Regions from separate parts of the Marinilactibacillus sp. GCM10026970 genome, predicted to be linked through region 2. Evidence: a T-box and tRNA genes for the amino acid it is inferred to sense, from the RefSeq annotation. Region 2 holds a T-box; the other holds one or more tRNA genes.

Region 1 (12,011 bases), on a different contig from region 2:
GCGTTCCGCTATTCGTTTACCAGAGACCCCATTTTTCGATAACGTACCATCATAAGTCTTTAATAATCGCTCACTTAAATCTATGTATGGATTTGCCATTTCAATCTCCCCTTAACGATTTTTATTCATTATAGCATGTTTAAAAAGAGAAAAAAGAGATGATCTTTTTTAGATCATCTCTTAAAACGTTCTATTATTTTGCATCTTCTGCAAAGACAATGTGCCACTCCTGTTGTTTAGACAAGAATTCGCGTGCAACTTCTTTAGCACCTTCTAAGGTATGGTGTGCAGCCCAACCACATTGTTTCTCGTTACTAGCCGGTACTTCGTCAGCTTCTAGAATATCTTCCATTGTACGTTTCAGTACATCTAAAATCTCATCGTAATTTTCGTGGTTGATTACGGTAAGGTAGAAACCTGTCTGGCATCCCATCGGTCCAAAATCAATCACATAATCTGCATGATTGCGAATATGTTCCGCAGTCAAATGCTCCAACGAGTGAACCGCCATCATATCCATATGCTCTTTATTTGGCTGTGAGAAGCGAACATCATATTTAACAATTACGTCCCCATTCGCACCTGTTTTGCGATCTGCGACTCTTACATATGGTGCAATGACTTTATTGTGATCTAAGTTGAAACTTTCAACGTTCATTCTTTTTTCTACCATAGTTCTGATCTCCTTTTTTACGCTTAAACTTTTGTGCGCAATCCTTTACCTTGATGAACAAAATGAGAAGCCGCTTCTGTTTCCTACAGTAACTAATCCTATTGATTCATCTACTAGTTCAGCATACCCCAGATTTGACACTTCTTCAATCCTTAATTGGTATAGTATTTAAAGTAGACACAGGCTAGGAAAAAATACGACTTTTTGCACTGGAAATGTCCAGAGCTCATTCCCTCTCGTTACTTTGATCAGCAGAAATATCTCATATTTTTCCACCGCTCATTCTCATCTTTATTATCTAGAACGAAGAATATCTTCATAGAAAATAGCTCTTGAAGTCTCAATATAAGGTGTGATGAAAAGGTAACCCAAACCTAGTGTCAAAGCACCGACGAAATGCCATCCAATAAAGCTTAATTCTAGTACGAACAACCTACCTTTATGACCATCCATCAGTTCTCTACTACGCGTTATGCAATCCATTGGTGAAAGGTAGTGCCCACTCTCTGTAGCATCTTTATAAACGAAATAAGTCTGAGCGTACGAAAAACTTTTAACAATGCCCGGTATAACAAACAAAAACGACCATAGAAACGTATAAAGCCACTGCAGTATGTACATTGCTAAGACAGGCACTGCGTGACCCTTTTTCAAAACCTGAATTGAGTCTCTCAACGGTACGATTTCATAATTAGGATTTCTAACCACATCTAACAAAGTATAGGAAACACCGGTAGCAAATACAATTGTCAAAAGATTGGTTCCCCATTCTCTAATAGTCGTCGTTATATTCGTATCTGTTTCTGTTATTCCATTTATATAATTTCCATTAAATATATTGGTACCAAAAAAACCAAAAGCTAATGAAGATCCACCAACGATCAAAATCCCAATCAATACTGGAATAATGTTTAATAAAGCCGCTTCCTTCCATCTACCTTGTAACGTCTGTCTGGCCAATCTTCTAATTTCTCCTACTGGTAACATCTTAACACCCTCCAATTTCAATTCAATTTATTTGTAACTGTAATATTTTTATTTGCTACTTCTAAATTTCTTAGTTGAATTATTAAAATACTTGTCGACCTATCTGGCAGTTGTTCATTCAATATTTCTAAATTTTCCAAAATCGTCCAACAAGTCGACTGGTCTACTTTATCTTCAGATTCACATAACGTCATAAACCGTTTTTCATAAGCTTGGAGTAAAATAGCTCTTTGGTCGGGACCCGCTAACCCAATTCTCCAGGTTGCTCGTAGAACACTTTCAGCAAGTTCCTGATTTGGCACATATGTACACTTCCAGATATCCTGAAAACTATGTAAAATTCTGCGTTCAGGATCGCTAATGGATAAGTAGCATAAGAGCTGACTTGCACCTATCTTCTCGTAAAGATTGGATGATTTCAAACTTGAAAGCAATGTTTCCCAAACTTCGTAAGACCAGTCTACTTGATCTTCACTTTTCTCTAAAAGCAAAATAAATGCCGTCAGCTGACACTCTTTTTTCCCGTGTTCAATTATTTCTAACAACATACGAGTTTCTTTATCCATCATCAAATTCATCCTTTAGCATACTGTCCTTGTTTAACTGTATCTTTATTTTACTAAAGCCATTCGGTCAATTCTATCATGCTTAAGACTGATTTTTATCGAGCTCATATAAGTCTAGTGATTGTTCAATCTCTATTTCGACTTGTTTTCTAAGCGCACTGAGTCGATTTTGAGAAGTTGTGATTTGATTCAAAAGATTTTCAAGACTCGATAAATTATCTTGGATTTTATTGTAGTTACTAACGTCAGTAAAGATATTGTCTAACATAAAATCCATTAAACGATGACTATTTGAAAGATATTCGTATCCGCTATCCCAACTGTAAGAAACATCTTTCAATTCTTCTTGGTAGCGCATTAAACCAACTTCTACTTTTTGCATAATGGATTCCGCTTTATCAATATGATCATATTTAACCACATCTGTTAAGAATCCTCCTCCAAGCATATCGACTGTTGACCAGGACTTTGCAGAATCTAAAGCATCTATCGCTTCGTATACATATCTCAAAATTTTTTGCCCAATGTAAAAAGCTTCATCAATCTCTTCGCAGGTCTCTCTCAAATGCTTTCTCTCACTGAATGCTTCAAGCACTTCTTCTCTATAAGGACCGCTAGTCTCGTTCAATTGCTGCTTTAGTGCGTGTAATTGCGTCGTCAATCGATTACGTTCATTTTCCAAGCGCTCTTGTTCTAAATAGGCTTGTTCCAATGTCTCAGTACACTCGTTCAGATGTTTGTAGGCTTTGGTTCTAGATTGCTCTATTTTTTCTATGTATTGTTCTTCTCTGCCAATCAAACTGGTTAAAAAACGTTTAAACTGTTGCTTTGTATACTGGTCTGATGATTTTGTAAAAGATTCGTATACTCGTTTTGCATTTGCTTTCGCCTGCAAACAATGGTTTAAATACTTTTGGTTAACGATCATTTCCTCTTTCACTCTTGTCAATTTCGTATAAAGATTGTCTAGCTCTATCACTTTTTTTGCCTTCTTTCGATTGACGACTCATTTTGTTCTTTATTATACCGATTGTTTTGTTTCTTCGCTATAACGAGTTAAACAAAAAAGGCCAAAGCATATGCTTCGACCTTTTACTTTTTAAATTGAATTAATTCGTTCCAAGCTCTTCACGTACAACATTGGCGATACGTTCTACATAGTTGACTACAGCTTCTTCAGTCTCTGCTTCTGCCATGACTCGCAATAGTGATTCTGTTCCACTAGGACGAACGAGTACACGTCCATTTCCAGCCATCTCCGCTTCGACTTCTTCGATAACTGTCTTAATTGCGATATTATCCATTACATTGTGTTTGTCTGTAACAGGAATATTGACTAATTTTTGCGGATACGTAACGACTTCTTCCGCTAATTCAGACAATTTTTTACCCGTTTGTTTCATAACGTTTAGCAATTGAACACCTGTTAGCAAGCCGTCACCTGTTGTATGATAATCAAGGAACACAACATGTCCTGATTGTTCTCCACCTAGGTTGTATCCATTTTTAAGCATTTCTTCTACTACATAACGGTCGCCAACCTGTGTTTTAACAGATTCTAAATCATGTTCTTCAATCGCTTTATAAAAACCGATATTACTCATAACTGTAGAAACAATCGTGTTTTTCTTTAAACGTCCTTCGTCATGCATGTATTTACCACAAATATAGAGAATTTTATCTCCATCTACGATATTTCCTAGTTCATCAACAGCAATCAAACGGTCGCCATCGCCATCAAAAGATAATCCAATGTCCGCACCTTTTTCAAGCAAGAATTCTGCAAGATGTTCTGGGTGTGTACTTCCGACACCTTTATTGATGTTTAATCCATCAGGTGAAGCTCCCGTTACATCAAATTCTGTATCCAAGTCTGCAAATAAACGATTTAATAAAGGACTAGCTGCTCCGTTAGCACCGTCTAGTGCAACGTGGATACCAGAAAGATCTCCAGAGATTGTTTGCGTCAAGAATTGGATGTATTTCAGCATACCTTCTTTGTACTCTTCAGAAGTTCCTAAACCATCTGCGCTTGGGCGTGGTAGAGTATCTTCATCAGCATCAATCAATGCCTCGATTTCTTGTTCTTGATCGTCAGACAACTTAAATCCGTCTGCTCCAAAGAACTTAATTCCATTATCTTGAACAGGGTTATGAGAAGCTGAAATCATAATACCGGCAGTTGCGCCTTGTTGACGCGTTAAGTAAGAGACCCCAGGAGTCGTCAATACGCCAAGTCTTAAGACTTCCGCTCCTACAGAAAGTAATCCAGCAATCAATGAGTACTCTAGCATACGTCCAGATACTCTAGTATCTTTTCCGACTAATACGCGTGGTCTTTTTTCATCTGTATGTTGAGCTAACACATAGCCGCCATATCTACCAAGTTTAAAAGCCATTTCTGGAGTTAATTCTGCGTTTGCGATTCCTCTTACTCCATCTGTTCCAAAATATTTTCCCATTGTTTAATAGTCTCCTTTTCATTCACAAAAACTCTGATTTTTATTCTGAAGTGCCTTCATCCGTTGAAGCTTCCTCATCACCTGTTGTTACTCGAATCAATACTTCTAGCTCTTCAGGATCTGTTTCCGTGATACCCTCAGGTAATTTTAAAGGTACTGTTCGAACCGTTGATTCAGTAATGCCTGAAACATCTACTTCCACAGAAAAATTATTCAGCGCCTCAAGAGCGTCTGTTTCTCCCGTTACTTTGATATTTTCTGGTTCTCCTTGTGCAATTTCGAGTGCATACTCGTAATTTTCATCCACTGTCCCTGTTTCTCTTAAAACGATTGGAACCGTTCTTTGTGTTCCTTCAACAGGAATCGTCACGTCAATTTGCTGAGGATCTATATTTACGTTCAAAGGATCCCCTATATCATTTAAAACTAATACATTCAAAGTCATGTCTATATCATCTGTAACGCCACTATCTTCTGGTACAACAACGACCATTACATCTGCAATCTCATCCATCGTTGACTCAGCTCCGGAGATTCGAACTCTTTCAGAAGATAAAACAGGTGTCCCTGCTCTATATCCTTCAGCTAAATGCGTCGATTCATTGAATTCAACACGTACTTCGTGTTCTTCAACTCTTTTTTGTTCAACTGTTAAAGCGAAGTCAGATGGACTGATACTATAATCTAATTGGCTACTAATGCCTTCAGCTTCTAAACGAACCGTATGTGATCCAGGGCCTAATTCATTTAGATCAGGTGTAACAATATTAAAATTTTGAGTAGCTAGCGTCTGCGTTAATATCGCTTGCGGTCCTTCCAGACGAATCGTTGCCGTTTCCGGTATGCCAGCTACAAAATAACGATCTCGATCAACATTGATATCAATCGGCATATTTGTAATCACTTCGGTACTTGTAATACTAGCACCATCTGTTGGGTTAGTTGATAGATTTCTAGATGCTTCTTCGTAGTAAACAAATGAAAACAATAAAATCGCAAAGAACAGCGCAATAAAGCGTGTTACCCAGTTATTATCCAAGTTCCATTTCATTTACCAGACACTCCTTTCCGAACGGAGTCAACGACTCTTTGTAGCGGTCCTTGTGTCTCTTTTTCTTTTTCACTCATAACTAATTCTTTATTTAAATAATCCACAACATCGTTACTACTCATTTCAGTGATGAGGTTTCCGCTACGGGCGATACTAATTTCTCCTGTTTCTTCAGAAACAATCAGCGTAATCGCATCAGTAACTTCTGACAGTCCTATCGCAGCTCTATGCCTTGTTCCTAACTTTTTAGGAATCGCTGAACTCTCAGATAATGGTAAATAACTCGCTGCTGTCATAACCTTGAAATCTTTGATGATGACTGCACCGTCATGTAATGGTGTGTTTGGAATAAAAATATTAATCAAAAGTTCAGAAGAGATATCTGCTCCTATTGATATACCTGTTTTAATATATTCGTCCAAACCACTTTCCATTTCAATAGAAATCAATGCACCAATTCGTCTTTTACTCATATATTGAATAGCTTGTGCCATATCCTCTACGACGACTTCGCTTGGATTACTTTTCTTTCTTCTACCAAAAACAGAACCTCTACCTAAATGCTCTAGCCCACGCCTTAATTCTGGCTGAAAAATAATAATCAAAGCCAAAGCAGACCATTGAATGACAAAATTCACGATAAATTCTGTTGTATTCAATTGCAACACGGCACTAAATAATTTAAGTAATAATATTACCCCTATACCTTTGAGCAACTCAATCGCTCTTGTACCCCGGACAATTTTAATCAACTGATAAATAAAGAATGCTACAATCATAATATCTACAATATTGATAGCTGTTCTCCACGTAAACAAATGCGACCAGTCAAAATCCGTTAATAAATCAAAGGGCATGAAAGTCACCTCCTAATTCTAAACATGCACGAAACAAGTATATCATAATTAAGCCATTTTATTGTTCATTTAAGCGAAATTTGTTACATTTAATCTTTGAAGAAAGTCATAAAAAAAAGCCAGATAGCAGAAGCTGCTACCTAGCTTTTAAAATACTGGGCTACCAGGATTCGAACCTGGGGAATGACGGGATCAAAACCCGCTGCCTTACCGCTTGGCTATAGCCCAAAAAATGGAGGGAGTAGGATTCGAACCTACGAACCCGAAGGAGCGGATTTACAGTCCGCCGCGTTTAGCCACTTCGCTATCCCTCCAAAATACATTAGAAAAAATGCTTTACCTGAATGCCGGCTAAAGGAATTGAACCCTCGACCCACTGATTACGATTCAGTTGCTCTACCTACTGAGCTAAGCCGGCTCAAAAGTAAATATTTCTTAAACACATTTCCAACATGACCCCTACGGGATTCGAACCCGTGTTACCGCCGTGAAAGGGCGGTGTCTTAACCGCTTGACCAAGGGGCCATTCTATCTCGTGCTTTTTTTAACACAAGATATATTGTATTATGAAATACCCCTTTTGTCAACAGTATATAGAATTTTTTTTAAATTTTATGCATCTATATTGATTGTCTTGTATTTGTCAGATTTTCTCTTAAATAGTTCAACTACATACGGACAAATCGCCTTAATTTTCTTTCCTTGTTTCTCCATATCTTCCACTACTGTATCTACCAATTGTTCTGCTATTCCCTGACCTCTTAAAGAAGGATCTACGAATGTATGATCTATTGCAACGACGTTATCATTAGGAACAAAAGTGATTTCCGCAAGCAATTTTTCATCTTCTTCTTTGTAAAATCGATTTTCGCCTTTTGTAAATTCCATTTTTCTACCTCCTAAATCATTATGGAATTAATGTTAGCATATTTTAAATGTATTTACTTCTATCTTACCTTTTATAAGTGAAAAGATGTCCAAATCGTCAATAAAACCGCTTTAAATCAATTTTTTTCTGAAAACATTCATAAATCATTTGACATCTAAAAAATGAGGAGTAAACTAATAATGCTAGAGCGCCAAAGAACGTTATTTCCCAAAGGAGGAGACATTTTTATGTCCGAAATTTCTAAAGATCACAAGATACTAGTCATCATGATATTAAACAAAACAGAGCTATTAGATGAGTTGCTTTTAGAGTTTACAACTGCAGGTATTGATTCGGCTACAGTATTAAACTCTGTAGGTATGGCACAACAATTATCTACACTTGAAAACACTCGAATCCTTTCTACTTTGCGTCCGTTTATTACATCTGATCATTCAGAGAATAAGATGATTTTTACGATCGTAGACGAGTCACAAATTGAAACGATACGTACTGTTGTTAAAGATGTTATCGGAGATCTATCAGATCCGGATACTGGCGTACTGTTTGCCATACCGACTTTATTCACTGAAGGCTTTCATTAACATACTTTGCTAGGAAGGAAGAGAGATTAAATTGGAATTCAATACTATGTTTTACGTGGCCCTGATGTTACTTGTAGGGTCTTTATTCGGTCGCGTAGCCGCTATGATCAAATTACCAACCGTTACAGGCTATATTTTCGGTGGCTTGTTGATTGGTCCATCATTTTTCCATATTATGCCCGAGACAGTTCTTGACAATATGGAGATTATATCTGAAATTGCATTAGCTTTTATATCTTTTACCATCGGATTATCATTCAAGGCAAGTTATTTGAGAAGAGTTGGTTTAACTCCACTGATTATTGCTGCCATTGAATCTACACTAGCAGCGGTACTAGTGGCTGGCTCCTTGATGCTCATAGGGAGTGATACAGCATTTTCTCTGATTATGGGAGCAATCGCTGCAGCAACAGCACCCACTTCAATTTTACTCGTTATGAAAGAGTATCGCGCAAAAGGACCAGTATCTGAAATGCTCAAAAGTGTAGCAGCTCTAGATGATGCCACTGCGCTCATTTTGTTTGGTTTTTGTTCTACTGCGGTTAGAATATTGGTGAACACCTCCGGTGAAAGTATCAATGTTCTATCTTCAATTCTCCAACCGATTTTAAGCGTCTTTATTGCGCTAGCTATAGGTGCTTCTGTTGGTTTCGCTATGAAGTATCCTTTGAAATATACAAAAACATCTGGGCAAAAGCTTGGTTTGCTGATTGCTTTTGTATTTTTGTCTAGTAGTATTTCGGTTGGACTTGGCGTTTCAGAGTTACTCTCCGCTATGATGACTGGTACTGTGCTTACGAATATTTCAAGCGATGCACCACAGATGGGGGAATTTTCTGATCGCATTACACCTCCAATCTTTATACTATTTTTTGTATTAGCTGGTGCACAGTTAGATATTCATATCATTCCAACTGTTGGTTTAATTGGAATTATGTATACCGTTTTCCGCGTTGTCGGAAAATTCTTCGGGGCTTATATTGGGGCTTTACTAACGCGTTCCCCTAAAGTCGTCAGAAACTATCTTGGATTTATGCTATTGCCTCAAGCAGGTGTCGGAATTGGATTGATTGCTATTTCAGCTGGTATTTTACCTGAGTATGCTGATCAAATCAGAACCGTTGTTTTAAGTGCAACATTGCTTTATGAATTTTCTGGACCGGTCATCACTAAACTCGTTTTGCGTAAAACCGGCGAAATTGGTACCATCCCGTCAAATGTACAAGAAGCTGCAGATTTTTAAAAAACTATCTTTACCTTAACGAAATAACCCGGATATTAATGACTCCTATCGAGGTCGTTAATATCCGGGTTATTTATTTTGTTTTTTACGAATGATTTGTTCCTGTTTTTGAAGTAGGTTCACTCTTTAATGAATTTTATAAAAACAAATCGCACTAATGGGCCCATTATAATTAATTGCAGTGGTAAAGCGACTATTAAGTTTTTTCCATAAATAAACATATAATCAAGCAGGATAGACCCGGTAGCTTTATTTGTATGAATATACGTAGAAATTAGTCCATATATAGACATAAAAAAGGCCATCCCTACAACCATACACACAGATATCCCAATCACTTTAAAAATTGGGTTCTCAGTATTTTCCGTAAGTTTCAACGCTATTTTTTTTGCGTTTGGACCTACCAGGAACAAATCTAGTGTGAGTGCAATTGAGAATCCAATTACAAAATCTCCCATTCCTTCTAAAAAACTAAGGTGTCCAATCATCCCATTTAAGTATAGATTGTATATGGTCATAAATAATACCATTCCAAAGCACATAATTGAACCAAAATATAAACTTTCTTTTTTCGTATTCGGCATATATTCTCCTATCTATTTAATCGCTCCAGCTATTGTACCCTGAAAGATTCTCATTTCGTAAGTAAGAATTCTATCATAATCGAACTAATAAAAAAAACTAGAAATACAGACACTCACTTACGTCGTCTGTATTTCTAGCGAGGAATTTATTATTGTTCAAGAGTATTTGCGTTGACTTCACCTCTTTTAGCAAAAAAGAAAAAAGCGCCAAAGATCAAACAACTATAATATGTGATAATGCGCCAGAATATCAGACAAAGTATCAATATAGTTGGTTGAAGAATCAGACCAAATAACAAAGAAAAACTATACTCAGCTCCGCCGCTCCCTCCTGGTATAGGAACCAATGAGGAAAACATCATAATAAATGCATGAAAGGCAATAACTTGAAATAAATTAACGTTTTCAATGCCTAGCCCTTGTATAATGAAAAATGGAATACTTAAAAACAAACTCAGTTGTGCTAGCGTCAATAGACTACACTGGAATAACAACTTTAAATCAAAACTCATTCGATTGCTTTCCTCATGAAATGAAAGGAGTTTACGATCCAATTTTAATTTCCATAGCTCGTATCGTTCTTTTTTAACAAAGAAAGATACTGGCTTCAATGCTGAATGTGCAATAAAAAAGGCGACTCGTTTACTTTTTGCGATTGTTACAAGCGTAATGATCACGACTGTATTTAAAACAAATCCAATCACAATCAAAAGACTCAATTTAGGAATGGGATTATTTTGTAAATAACCAAAACCGAAGACTAACACAATGAACGAACTTAAAACGAGCATAGATTGAAAAATGATAAACTTTATTAGCAGAATTGAACTGCCTACACCAACAGATATCCCATTTTTTTTCATCAGAAATAATTGAGCGGGTTGTCCTCCACTAGCAAATGGTGTAATGGTGTTGAAGAACTGTCCGATCATTGTAATTTTGACAGACTCCCAAACAGTTTGAGGACTATCCACTTTTCTAGTGATTCTTCGAAGTACCATAGCTTCTAAAAACCAGTAAGCACACATAATGAGCATGCCTATGAGTAACCATCTAACTTCTACTTGTCGTAGATTCTTTACCGCAGCATGTACATCAATATCTCTAAAATGAAATATGATATAACCAACGCTGACCCCAAGAACTAATAACAAGCTTATCAGCTTATTTTTCTTTAATTCAATGCCTATAGATTTCATGATAATAGTCCTTCCATATATTCCAAAGTCGGTCTTCAGAGTAATATTGTGCTCCCTTACGCGCTTTTCCTTTTGTATCCTGGTAATGATCTTGGTTTACCCTTAATTGCTCAATAGAGGCCGCAAATTCAGTTACTGTCTGTCCCTTAATATAGTATCCTTCTAATATTGCCTCGTATAACTCTAAATCTCTAGTTAAAATAGGAAGACCACTACTCATAGCCTCCAAAATGGTCATTGGAAACAGTTCATTATAAGAAGGCATAAATAATAAATTGGATACATTATAGTAATCATTCATTGAAGCGCGATCAATAATACCTGTAAAGTAGACATTCTTCGGCGGATGATCAAAAATCTTTTTCAATTCTTCGTATCCTGCAGTCATTTTCCCAAACGAAAAGCCTCCCACCCAGATAAATTGAACCTGAGGGAGTTGCTTTGAGACTGCAATAAAATCTAGTATCCCTTTACGATGCTGGATTTGTCCGGCTCCCATCACCACAAACGTGTCTTTCGGTATACTCAAGGTTTCTCTAGTAGCCAGTTTTTCTTGAATATTCATCGGGTAGAAAACTTCTTTTGCTACAAAGTTTGGAATATACGTTACTTTTTCCTTCTTGATTCCATGCGCTTCTAATTTAGGAATAAAAGCGGGATTGACGACCACCAGTTTATCCATTCTTTTATAAAATGAGAGAAGGTATCTATTGAAAATCTTCTTTATGAGAAAAGGTAGCTGTAAACTACCTTCCAATGTTTCCGGTAAAAAGTGGACATGACCTACTCTTATTCCTCTTTTTTTTCTGGAGAATGTAGATAGATAAAACCAAAAATCCACTGTATGGTAATGTGTAATATCGGCTTTTATATTTTTATTAACTGTTAATTCATATGTATTTGAATCATCCTTATT
Region 2 (12,011 bases):
CTCTACGTCTGAAATTTCACCTAAGCCAAAGAAATCTCCGAAAATTTTAATATCTTGGATTATCCCTCTGTTCACGTTCAGTTTCACTTCCACCGTTCCAACAGATAATCTCTCGCTACGCTCCAAATCAAATTTAGGGGATTTGCCATAATTCCAGTCCCAGTTCGCTGTATAGGTTTCTGCAAATTTATCTATTTTTTCCCAGTCCGATTCAGTTAGTTTGTATTCTTTCACTTCGGATACTTCTGAGACATCAAATATATTTAGCAATAACTTTTCTCTAAAGTTTTTTGCATTCATGTACTGATAATCATCGTTTAAATAAGGTTTAATGTTGGTTACACGGCTTCTAATCGATTTAATCCCTTTCGATTCCAGTTTATGCTTCTTAGGTTTCAAAGCACCTACTACCGCTTCTATTTCCGAATCAAACATTAGTGTACCATGCGCAGTTAATCTACCATTTTTAGAGTACATCGCATTTCCTGAGAATTTTTTCTCATCAATGACCAGATCGTTACGACCCTTCAGTTCAGCACCTTCTACGCCCATTTTATGTAGCGCATCAATAACAGGTGAAGTAAACTTTTTAAAGTCTCTGAAAGAATCTCCATCGTCTTTTGTTATAAAACAAAAGCATAGTACACCTAAATCGTGGTACACAGCGCCACCACCTGAAAATCTCCTGACCACTGTTACATCATGTTGATTGACGTAGTCCGTATTAACTTCTTCAAATGTATTCTGGTTCTTGCCTACTATAATGGCATTATCATTAATGTAAAACAACAGAATTGGTTCATCTAGTTCTATTTCATTTAATAGATAATACTCAATCGCTAAATTGATTCGAGCGTCTACTATCTCTTGTCCATTTCGTTCGTTCTTAACATAATACATAATTGGTCTCCTTTAAATGATAATCTCCAGATTTTTCTCAGCCAGTAACGTTTTAGTTTTAGGTGCTTCTTCTGCAGCTTCTTTTTGTAATTGCTTTAAGTCTCCAGTTTGCGGAAGGTGACTGAGTACCATTGTCTGAACATTTGCTTTATGGGCGATATATCCGCACTCTTTAGAAGTCATATGAACTAAGTGCCTTTCCATTCCTTTGAAAAGATTTGTATCCGTTATGAGCAAATCTGCATTCTCTGCAAAAGGAATGAACTCTTTGATATAACCAGAATCGGCTGTATACACCATTGTTTTTCCTGTAACTCTCTCAACGATTCTAAAAGCATAACATGGAACTGGATGCAGCGTTTTTAGGTGCGTAACATCAAATGGCCCGATCGATGTCTGGCTTTCTTTTGTATAGTCAATTCCTTGACTCACTTCTTCAAGGGTTGTTTTCTCAAAAGCTTGCTTATCTTCACTGTGCCCATAAATAGACAATAGTGGTGCACGATCATCATTATCTGTTCTTTTGAGTTGTCTAGTGAACTGAAGGACACCTAAATCGGCAATATGATCATGATGATAATGAGACAGTAAAACGGCATCCAATTCTAGGGGGTCAATGTGATGCTCCAGCGCTAATAGAGATGCACTCCCAGCATCGAGTAATAGATTAAAACCCTCCGATTGTACCAGATAAGCACTCGTTCCTACGTCCTTCGTAGGATATCCTCCATAGTATCCTAAAACTGTGACTTGCATATTCAGCCTTCCTTTCTATTTTATTCTAGAATACTCCAGATGAAAATAAAAAAACAACTAAATCCACTCTAATGAGCTTAATTAGTTGTTTTTTAGCCTCTAATTAGATTAAAGGACTTTATTACAAACTATTTTGTTTTTTTAAATGTGCAATAATGTGCTCACTGACTTCGTTACCCTGCTTTATACAGCTATTGATGCCAAATCCTTTGACGCCATTCCCTGCAAGATAAATTCCAGGATAAGCCGTTTGAATGGAGTCAATTATTTTACTTCCAGCATTTTTCCCATTAAAAGATTGTTTAGGGAAAGAGTTTTTCCATCTTTTAAGAACATGATAAATTGGCGGCACATCTATGCCAAGCATTTTTTCTAAGTCTTTAAGTAGCAATTCTTCAATCTGTTTGTTACTTAGAGATAGCATAATTTCTTCATTCCCGTGACCAAAATAAATGCCTAATAACTCTTCATCTCTATTTCTCAAGCTTTCCCATTTTTTATTTAACCAAACTACGCTTGAGATATGAGAATCATTTCTTCTAGAACATAGTATGCCATTTCCTTCAGGTTCGATCTTTAAAGCACCTTTTGGAAAACTGAACATTGCAAAACCAATTGAGTTTGTTTTGATCTCTTTGAATTGTTCCTTGAATTCTATATCTGTAAAAATCTCTTTGTAGCTACCAGGGTCGGTTGCGACTACAACCGCTCCAACTCTGACTTGTTCTTTTTTATTAATATCCAGTATATAAGTACCTTCAATACTCTTTTTAATCTCTGTGACTTTCTTTGAAAAAACAACATGATCTTTAAGTGACTTCATTAACCTATTCGTTAATGTTTCTAAACCGTTCTCAAAAGAAATCTGTTTTCTATTAGAATCGAGTATATCAGGATTTGCTTCAAGAGCATTCGTCAGATTCCCATGCTCACTTTCTAATTTTAGAAGGGTACTATCGATCACGTCTATACCAGTGGACTCCATATGATTCATATAGATTTCAGAATAGTACGGTTCTGCTACATATTCTGTAAGCTCTGTTCCGATTCTTTCATTTAAATAATCGATTACACTTGTATATTCTGTTATTTCCGAGGATGGAAGATAGGTATCTTTTAAATAGGATACTTTTCCCTGAAATGAGAGTAAATCATATTTCCAGATCTCAGATCGCTTAGCCGGTATCCCCTTGTAAGTAGGGCTATCTATATGATACAACTTATTGAATGCATAAATATCCTGTTTTCCATTCTGGCTATACCTGATTTGTTCAGTTAAGCCGATTTCATGTATCAAGTCCATTGCTTCACCGGATCCTACATCAATCGATTCAGCGCCTAAATCTACGTAATCTTCCCCCATCTTCATAGTGTGGATTTTACCACCCGAACGGATGGAACTTTCCAATACAAGTAACTCGAAAGGAAGGCTGTATTTTTCTATTGTTTTTTTCAATCTGAATGCTGTCGTGAGCCCTGTTATGCCTGTTCCAATGACCGCTATTCGCTTTTTAGATCTTTTCATTGCCTCATACCTTCCATTTCTATATAAGGGATTGCAACTTATGTATAGGATCATTCAATAACAATTGCCACCATGCATTATTGAGTTCCACATTAGCTTTTTCAAGAGATCATACTCCAATTTGGGCAAACTGGGATCCTTGTCATTTAGTTTATTATATCATGTATTTACAAATTATATCTTATTTTTATACAATTTATATGTTGAAATCTCTCATTTAAATTGAATGAGGCTACATCGACTCTTTTTCGTCATACTTGGCAAATAAATTATCTTGAATTCGTATAAATAATGCGTATTTACTTAACCTGTTCTCTATGTTTTTTCTTAATTTGTCTATTCAAAATCGTATACTATTCATCAAATACTTTAAGTAGCGTCTATAAAAAATGTATAAAAAAAAAACCCGCTTATATAAGCGAGTTTTAATATATTATTTGCTTAAAGCATCTTTAGCTTGGTCAGCCAAAGTTGTAAATGCTGCTGCATCACTTACTGCAAGTTCAGCTAACATTTTACGGTTCATGTCGATTTCTGCAAGTTTAAGTCCGTGCATCAATTTAGAGTAGCTTAGGCCGTTCATACGTGCTGCAGCGTTAATACGTGCAATCCATAATCTACGGAAGTTACGTTTGTTTTGTTTACGGTCTCTGTATGCATATTGGTAAGATTTCATTACTTGTTGTTTTGCAACTTTAAACAAGCGATGCTTCGCTCCGTAATACCCTTTAGCTAGCTTTAAAACGCGATTACGGCGCTTGCGGGAGACTACTCCACCTTTAACTCGTGCCATTGTTGATTTCCTCCTTGGTTGCACTCTCGATCAAACGAGTGCTCGTACATTTATTATTTCATTTTAGCAAGTTGTTGTCTGATACGTTTGTAATCACTGTGTGAAACCATTGTAGATTTACGCAAGTGACGTTTTTGTTTTTGAGATTTGTTTGCAAACATGTGGCTACGTTTTGCGTGGCTACGTTTAAGTTTACCAGAACCCGTTCTCTTGAAACGTTTTGCTGAACCTTTATGTGTCTTTTGCTTAGGCATTGTTGATTTCCTCCTACACTTATCTTATTTCTCAGATTTCGGTGCCAGCATCAAGAACATGCTACGACCATCCATTTTAGCTTTCGATTCGACTTGTGAAATGTCAGACGCTGCTTCCGCCATACGTTCTAGTACTTCACGTCCAATTTCTTTGTGAGTAATCGCACGTCCACGGAATCGAATAGATACTTTCACTTTATCGCCTTTTTCCAAGAACTTACGTGCATTACGCAATTTTGTATCAAAATCGTGATCATCGATAGTTGGACTCAAACGAATCTCTTTAACGTTAACGATTTTTTGATTCTTTCTTGCTTCACGTTCTTTCTTTTGCATTTCGTAGCGATGCTTCCCATAATCCATTACACGAGCAACAGGTGGCTTAGCGTTAGGTGACACTAGAACTAAATCTAGATTGGCATCTTCAGCTAAGCGCATTGCTTCATTGCGTTGGACTACCCCGATCTGTTCACCGTCTTTGCCGATCAAACGTACTTCTCTAGCACGAATACGATCATTGACAATCATGTCTTTTGCTATGGTGGTTCACCTCCAAAGTATTTGCGAAAAAAACAGAGACAGAAAAAGAGACGTGACCTTTTTCAAAGCCCCGTCTCTATCTCCGCAATCAGACAAGATATACTCATCTGACTTCAAAATAGTCGTAACTATTTTGAGTTATATACGTTCGATATCTGCCCATGGATTTAAATCCAAAAGGCGAGAAGCGGGCGCTTCTGCTTTGTTTTCTCAACTCTTATATCATAACAGATACTTATTCACCTGTCAACTCTATTTGAATATTAAATCATTTATTAGATTCAGCTACAATGTTTGAAATGAACTCATCTTTAGAATAGGTGATCGTTTCTTTTTCACCATATTTACGAACACTTACTGTCTGGTTTTCTACTTCACTGTCACCCACTACGATTTGATAAGGGATTTTAAGTGTTTGTGCATGGCGAATCTTGTATCCCATTTTTTCATTGCGGTTATCAATTTCAATTCGTAGTCCCTTCGCTTTCAGTTCTTCATTTAACTGATTAGCGTAGTCAGCATGAATATCCAAGTTAACTGGAATGATTTTAGCCTGTACCGGTGCTAACCATGTAGGGAAAGCTCCTTTGTATCTTTCAATCAGATAAGCTACAAATCGTTCCATTGTTGATACAATACCACGGTGAATAACAACTGGTCTATGGTTGTCATTACCATCTTCACCAACATAAGTCAGGTCGAACCTTTCAGGTAGCAAGAAGTCTAATTGAACCGTTGATAATGTTTCTTCGATTCCCATCGCTGTCTTAACTTGTACATCTAGCTTTGGACCGTAAAAGGCTGCTTCACCAATGGCTTCGAAGTAATCCATCCCCATTTCATCCAAAGTATCTTTCAACATAGACTGTGCTTTTTCCCACATTTCATCATCATCAAAGTATTTCTCTGTGTTTTTCGGATCACGATAACTTAATCGGAAGCGATAGTCTTTAATATCGAAATCTTCGAATACGGCTAGCATCAACTCCACAACTCGGCGGAATTCTTCTTTAATTTGATCTGGTCTTACAAATACGTGAGCATCATTCAAAGTCATTTCACGAACGCGTTGTAATCCAGATAAAGCGCCACTTTTCTCATAACGGTGCATTTGGCCTAATTCTGCGATACGGATTGGTAAATCTCGGTAACTTCTTACGTCATTTTTGAACACCATCATATGATGCGGACAGTTCATCGGACGCAATACAAGCATTTCTCCATCACCCATGTCCATTGGTGGAAACATATCTTCATGATAGTGATCCCAGTGTCCAGACGTTTTGTAAAAATCTACATTTGCCATGATTGGAGTATATACGTGCTGGTAACCCATGCTAATCTCTTTGTCTGTGATGTATCTTTCAATCACTCGGCGGATTGTTGCACCTTTTGGTAACCAGAATGGCAGTCCTGATCCAACTTCAGGTGATAACATAAAGATATCTAGTTCTTTACCTAATTTACGGTGATCGCGTTGTTTAGCTTCTTCACGCATCTTGATAAATTCTTTTAAAGCTTTTTTATCGAAGAAAGCCGTACCGTAAACACGCTGCATCATTTTATTATCTGAGTTTCCTCTCCAGTAAGCTCCTGCTAGAGAGAGTAATTTGAATACTTGAATCCGACCAGTCGAAGGCACATGTACACCTCTACATAGATCGACAAATTCACCTTGTTCATAAACAGATATTGTCTCATCTTCTGGTAAATTTGTAATGAGTTCTACTTTGTAAGGATCTGCTGCAAATAATTCAAGTGCCGCTTCTCTAGAAATTTCTTTCCGTACAAATGGCAGGTTCTCTTTAACAATTGCCATCATTTCTTTTTCAATGGATTCTAAATCTTCTTCTGTGATAGGTGTTTCTGAATCTGTATCATAATAAAACCCTGTTTCAATCGCTGGTCCTACCCCGAACTTAACATCTGGGAATAATCGCTTGATTGCTTGAGCCATTAAGTGGGCAGTAGAATGACGAAGGATCCCTAAAGCATCTTCGTGATCTGGTGTAATAATTTCAAGTTCCCCGTCTTCATAAAGAGGTTGATCAAAATCAACATGCTGGCCATTCCACTTACCGGCTAAGCCTTTTTTCTCCAATGATTTAGCAATACTGCCTGCAACCATTTTCGGTGATGATCCTGATTCCACATTTTTTACGGAACCATCTGGTAATTTAACTGCGATTTCTGACATATAAATTCCTCCTGCTTTTTATTCTCTTTACTTATTGTACAAAAAAAGTCCCAATGAATGAGATCGATCTCATTCATTGGGACGTAATGGATTACGTGGTTCCACCCAGTTTTACAGAAAGTTGACTTTCTGTCTTCATTAGCTCTTTAACGCAGAGACACGTCTGCTCTTACTCAGTTCAAAGCAGCACTCGAAAGGGGTAGATGATAAATTGTTTTAGAAGACTTTCAGCTAATGTCTTCCTCTCTTTAAAACAAGTTCTTATCAAATTTATCTTTCTCTAAGTTTTATTATTAGAATAATAGTAGAATACCACGCTTGACTTTAGCTTTCAACAGTTTTCTTGTTAAGCATGTCTCCTGTTATCGCCTGTCATTTCTACTTCTTTGGAAAGAAACTTTACTCGTTCCATAATCCGTTTAGCTTTTAACGGCTCATTTTCGCCTCTTTGTGTCACTCGAAGATGCTCTTGTTCCAAATGGGCCATATCAAAATTAGAAGAGAAGAATGTTGGAAGTTGTTCCTGCATTCTATGCTGCAAAACGACTCCCAGGATATCATCTCTAATCCAACTCGACATAGAATCTGCCCCAATATCGTCGATCATTAATATTTTCGCATTTTTCAAGGCAGAAAGCTTTTCTTCAGTTGTATTTTGACCAATCGAATTCTTCATTTCGACAGCAAATGTTGGGAAATGAACGAGTGTTGAGGGATGACCTTGTTTCGATAACTCGTGAGCTATCGCTCCAAGTAGAAAAGTTTTTCCGACTCCGAATTTCCCATAAAGGTATAGCCCTTGCTGGAAGGTATCAGGATTCTCAAGATACTGATCAATAAAATCATACGCTTCCTCTACCGCTTTATTTCTTCCCGGCGTACTATCAAACTGATCAATATTGAAATGTTTAATGTCTTTTGACATATACATTGAATGAATCCGTTTATTGATCGCTTCTTGTTTCTGACGATTAATCAAATCAGAAGATGGCTCATAGGTTACATCTACTCTTTTATTGTTGATCGAAAGGCTTGGTTTATATCCCGGCATAAGCTGTCCACTTTGAGCGGCGGCTTTCTTCTTTTCGACAACAAATTCATACAACTTAGACGCACTTTTTTCAATCGCTTCGTTATCGAGTATCGTCCTGTTTTCAGCAATAAACCGTCGAACATCGGGATCTTTAAACACTTCATTTTTCATGATTTCTCTAAATCTCTCGTTCATTTTAGTTGAATTCATCATATTTTCCAACTGGTTACGAATACTTTCCATTAACTGTCACCACCTTTACTTCTATTTCTGATCCGCTCAAGTCTTTGTCTGAATTCTTCTTGCTTTTTAGCATCGATTTCTTCTCCAACGTTCTCTTCTGTTGCCCAATCTGGTAAAGTTTCTTTCCTAACATACTTTTGAGAATTTGAACGATTTGAACCGGATCTTTGTTTGCTTTGTCTATCGCTTTTTGACTCAGCATATAGTTGTTTTACTTTCTGTAGAGCATCTTCTGGTGAGTTTATATCGTTTTGCGCCCAGTCATTTGCGACTTTCAGTGCAAGACTTTTTTCCAGCACAGGTGCGTTTTTCCCGATCAATACATAGTTGATCAATATATTGATTACACTTGTCGAAAGAGAAGATTGTTCCACAAGTTCTTTAATGACCCACGTTTCATTGCTGGAAACAAATCCACCTTTTTGATTCTTGATAGATTTCAAATATTCAATTGGTTTTACTTCCTGAGCATGAAGAATGATTTCGATTTCCTGATTGTTAAATCCTTTTTGTTTCAGTTGTGTTTTGCGCCCACTTTTAACAGATTGTTCTTCTTGAATTGAACCCTTTATTTTATCTTGTATCTGAACTTGTCTAGCCTGCTTTTTATGGAAATCTCTTTGAACAATTTGTGGTAGTTTCTCTTGGTCGATATTTGAAGTTTCTATGTCTGTAGCTTCCAGAACATATTTTTGCATATCCAGTTCGTTGACACCATAAACTTCATAGAGAGAGATAATTAATTCTCTGATTTCTTTTGTAAGTGATTTTTTATTGATAAAATGATGATTCAATCCTTCCACAAAAAATATCCAATCGAAGTCACTTTGTTCACTCATCATTTGAACCGGTGAATGCGTCGAAGACGAGAACTCATTGTCATCAAACTCTATTACTGACAATTGATTATGTTTTTGAATGTCAAAATAGTAGACATCTAAGAAAGACTTTGTAATTTCTTGATACTCTTCTGCTTTAGGTTTTTCAATAGAGAACTGCTGTCTAATTTCGTTGAACATTCTTTCTCCAACTTTTTCAAATAAGATCAGACGCATCAGATGATCATTAAAAAATCGTTCGGCAGAAAGGGGCGGTTTGATTTCAAAAAGAAACTGATCTGAGTCCTTTTTACTTTTGTAAACACTCAACAGCCCTAAACCTTCGAGTCGAATGCGGGCTTGATATAATTCTGGTATCCCGATATCAAGAAGCGTCATCAGCTCAGATAAAGGTCTAGCTCCTGTCCAACCACTACCACTTCTGATGGATTCTTTTAAATTCATATACAATGTGAATGCTGCATTTCCAATAAGTGGTTGGTAGATTGTCGTCAAAATACGTACATCTTGATCAGAGAGAGGTACAGCTTGACGTAATGTGAAAAAATCTTTTGGGTTGACTTGCTGCCATGGGTAATTCATTGTGCACTCTCTCCTTTCATTTATTTGTCATTCTTTCTTTTCTTTGCTAGTTCCTGCATTTCTTTCATAAAAACCTCTATATCTTTGAATTGTCTGTATACACTTGCAAACCTTATATAAGCAACATCATCCACATCAGCGAGTTCTTGCATAATGTACTCACCAATCTTAGTAGATTCGATTTCGCTATCTCCACGGTCTCTGATCTTATACTCTACTCGAGTTACAATTTTTTCTTGATCTTCGGCTGTAACGGGTCTTTTCTCAAACGCTCGTCTCAGACCTCTTAAAAGTTTTTCTCGACTAAATTCTTCACGAGTTTTATCTTTCTTCACAACGAGTATTGGTGACTGCTCTAATCGCTCAAAGGTCGTAAATCTGAATCCACAACTTTCGCATTCTCTTCGTCTACGAGTGGCTTTATTTTCATCAGCTGGTCTACTATCGACTACTCTACTTCCATTATGCTGACAGCGAGGACATTGCATAGGAATCAGTCCTTTTCTTATAATCTAACGGTACTTTCAGTTATATTCAGTATACCATAGCTTTAAGTGCTGTAATACCCTTTACTTATAAGCCATTCATCGACTTGACTCATTGTATTTTCTAGCGTTCCATTGTTATAGATAACATAATCTGATTGGTCTACTTTTTCCGATAATTCCATCTGAGACTCAATTCTTTGAAGCGCCTCAGCTTGACTCAGTTTGTTTCGTTTCATCAATCGTGCTAGTTGCGTTTCTTTATCAACAGCTACAACCATAATCTCATCAACATCTTTTTTGTAGCCAGCTTCAAATAATAATGGAATATCTAGTACAATCAGTTCATGTCCAGAAGTGATCAATCGATCTTTCTCTGAAAGAATCCATTCTCTAATATAGTAAGACAGACAGTCATTTAACTGTTTTCTCTTTAAGGGATCGCTAAAAATGAGTTCTCCTAGTTTTTTTCGATTCAATTCACCATTTTCCAGTAGAATCTCCTCACCAAATAGATTCTGTACTTTTTCTAATGCTTCAGTTCCTGGTTCAATAACAATTCTAGCCCCGACGTCAGCATCTACCACAGGAATGTTATGTTTTAAGAAATAACGACTAACAGTCGACTTGCCAGATGCAATACCTCCTGTCAAACCTAATACATAAGTCATGATCAACCTCCTTCTCTACTCTATTCTATTATTAACGAATCAACTGACTTTCTGACTGGCAATTTGGGCAGTAATGCGTTCCTCTTTGCGCTACTTTCGTTTTTTCAATAGTTGTTCCACAACGTGGGCAAGATTGCCCTTTTTTTCCATATACATTCAAGAATGACTGATATGATCCTGTTTCTCCGAAAGCGTTCTGATAAGTTCGTATGGTTGTCCCACCCGCTTTTACTGCCTTACCCATAACGAGTAAAATAGCTTCGTAAAGAGTAATAAGTTCTCTTTCAATTAACGTGTTCGCCATACGTGCTGGGTGAATTTTTGCTTCAAATAAAATTTCATCTGCATAGATATTCCCAATACCTGCAATGACCGTTTGATCTAAAAGTGTTGCTTTGATTGTTTTTTTCCTTTTAAGCAATTGATTTTTAAATGTTTCTAACACCAAAGTTTCTCTTACTGGTTCTGGTCCTAGTTTGGCAATCGATGCGTGAGCAAGCTCAGTGTCTCTTGGAATCAATGATATCCTACCAAATTTCCTAACATCAAGGTATCTGAGCTCCCTTCCATCTTCTAGTTCAAAGATCACATGGGTGTGTTTTGAGATTGGGACATCATTTGATTCTATTCGGTATTTCCCTTCCATTCTCAAATGCGAAATCATTACGTAATCTGTTAAAAAAAATAATAAAAATTTCCCTCTTCTTCCTATTGATTCAATACGTTGATTTTTAATTTTTTCTTTGAATAGGCGAATATCACTCGGTTCCGCAATGATTCTATCCCATAAAACAGTTACTTGTTTGATTTTCAATCCTTTGATCAGCTTTTCTAGTCCTGTCCGGACACTTTCTACTTCTGGTAATTCAGGCACATGATTCTTCCTTTCATTCTCCTATAAAAACAGTTAAAGAAGCGAGAGTAAACTCGCTTCTTAGCTGTTTTGTTATATTATTTAGCTTCATACCAGCTCTTACCCCAGCTGCTTTCAACTTTGAGCGGTACAGATAGTTCTACTGCACTTTCCATAACTTCTTTGACTAGTTCTTCTAAAACCGGTATCTCTTCTTCTGGAGCTTCGAAAATGACCTCATCGTGAACTTGTAAAAGCATCGTAGCTTCAAGGCCTTTTTCTTTTACTTTTTCCGCCATATTAATCATAGCTACTTTCAAGATATCTGCAGCACTACCTT

The links. A T-box is a leader RNA that pairs with one kind of tRNA and senses whether it is charged. The one in region 2 lies ahead of thrS (threonine--tRNA ligase), so its partner is inferred to be a tRNA-Thr.
Region 1: it has a tRNA-Thr gene. The T-box ahead of thrS (threonine--tRNA ligase) is inferred to sense a tRNA for this amino acid. The anticodon was not compared.

What each region holds. Positions count from the first base shown of each region.
Region 1 is NZ_JBHSUL010000008.1:1,064-13,074, reverse strand. Features, by position in the region: gene ACFP65_RS02975 (M20 family metallo-hydrolase) at 1-99, opposite strand, end outside; gene ACFP65_RS02970 (S-ribosylhomocysteine lyase) at 194-673, opposite strand; gene ACFP65_RS02965 (DUF975 family protein) at 968-1,660, opposite strand; gene ACFP65_RS02960 (hypothetical protein) at 1,678-2,229, opposite strand; gene ACFP65_RS02955 (hypothetical protein) at 2,309-3,205, opposite strand; gene glmM (phosphoglucosamine mutase) at 3,336-4,688, opposite strand; gene ACFP65_RS02945 (YbbR-like domain-containing protein) at 4,729-5,739, opposite strand; gene cdaA (diadenylate cyclase CdaA) at 5,736-6,596, opposite strand; tRNA gene ACFP65_RS02935 (tRNA-Gln) at 6,752-6,824, opposite strand; tRNA gene ACFP65_RS02930 (tRNA-Tyr) at 6,830-6,910, opposite strand; tRNA gene ACFP65_RS02925 (tRNA-Thr) at 6,942-7,014, opposite strand; tRNA gene ACFP65_RS02920 (tRNA-Glu) at 7,050-7,121, opposite strand; gene ACFP65_RS02915 (GNAT family N-acetyltransferase) at 7,209-7,484, opposite strand; gene ACFP65_RS02910 (hypothetical protein) at 7,713-8,069, shown strand; gene ACFP65_RS02905 (cation:proton antiporter) at 8,101-9,312, shown strand; gene ACFP65_RS02900 (DUF2798 domain-containing protein) at 9,432-9,896, opposite strand; gene ACFP65_RS02895 (lysylphosphatidylglycerol synthase transmembrane domain-containing protein) at 10,046-11,095, opposite strand; gene ACFP65_RS02890 (glycosyltransferase family 4 protein) at 11,076-12,011, opposite strand, start outside.
Region 2 is NZ_JBHSUL010000018.1:7,241-19,251, reverse strand. Features, by position in the region: gene ACFP65_RS06190 (lipoate--protein ligase) at 1-900, opposite strand, end outside; gene ACFP65_RS06185 (MBL fold metallo-hydrolase) at 913-1,656, opposite strand; gene hemG (protoporphyrinogen oxidase) at 1,778-3,181, opposite strand; gene rplT (50S ribosomal protein L20) at 3,615-3,974, opposite strand; gene rpmI (50S ribosomal protein L35) at 4,028-4,228, opposite strand; gene infC (translation initiation factor IF-3) at 4,253-4,756, opposite strand; gene thrS (threonine--tRNA ligase) at 5,037-6,965, opposite strand; T-box leader at 7,040-7,257, opposite strand; gene dnaI (primosomal protein DnaI) at 7,312-8,241, opposite strand; gene ACFP65_RS06150 (replication initiation and membrane attachment family protein) at 8,241-9,662, opposite strand; gene nrdR (transcriptional regulator NrdR) at 9,683-10,150, opposite strand; gene coaE (dephospho-CoA kinase) at 10,213-10,818, opposite strand; gene mutM (DNA-formamidopyrimidine glycosylase) at 10,850-11,692, opposite strand; gene polA (DNA polymerase I) at 11,770-12,011, opposite strand, start outside.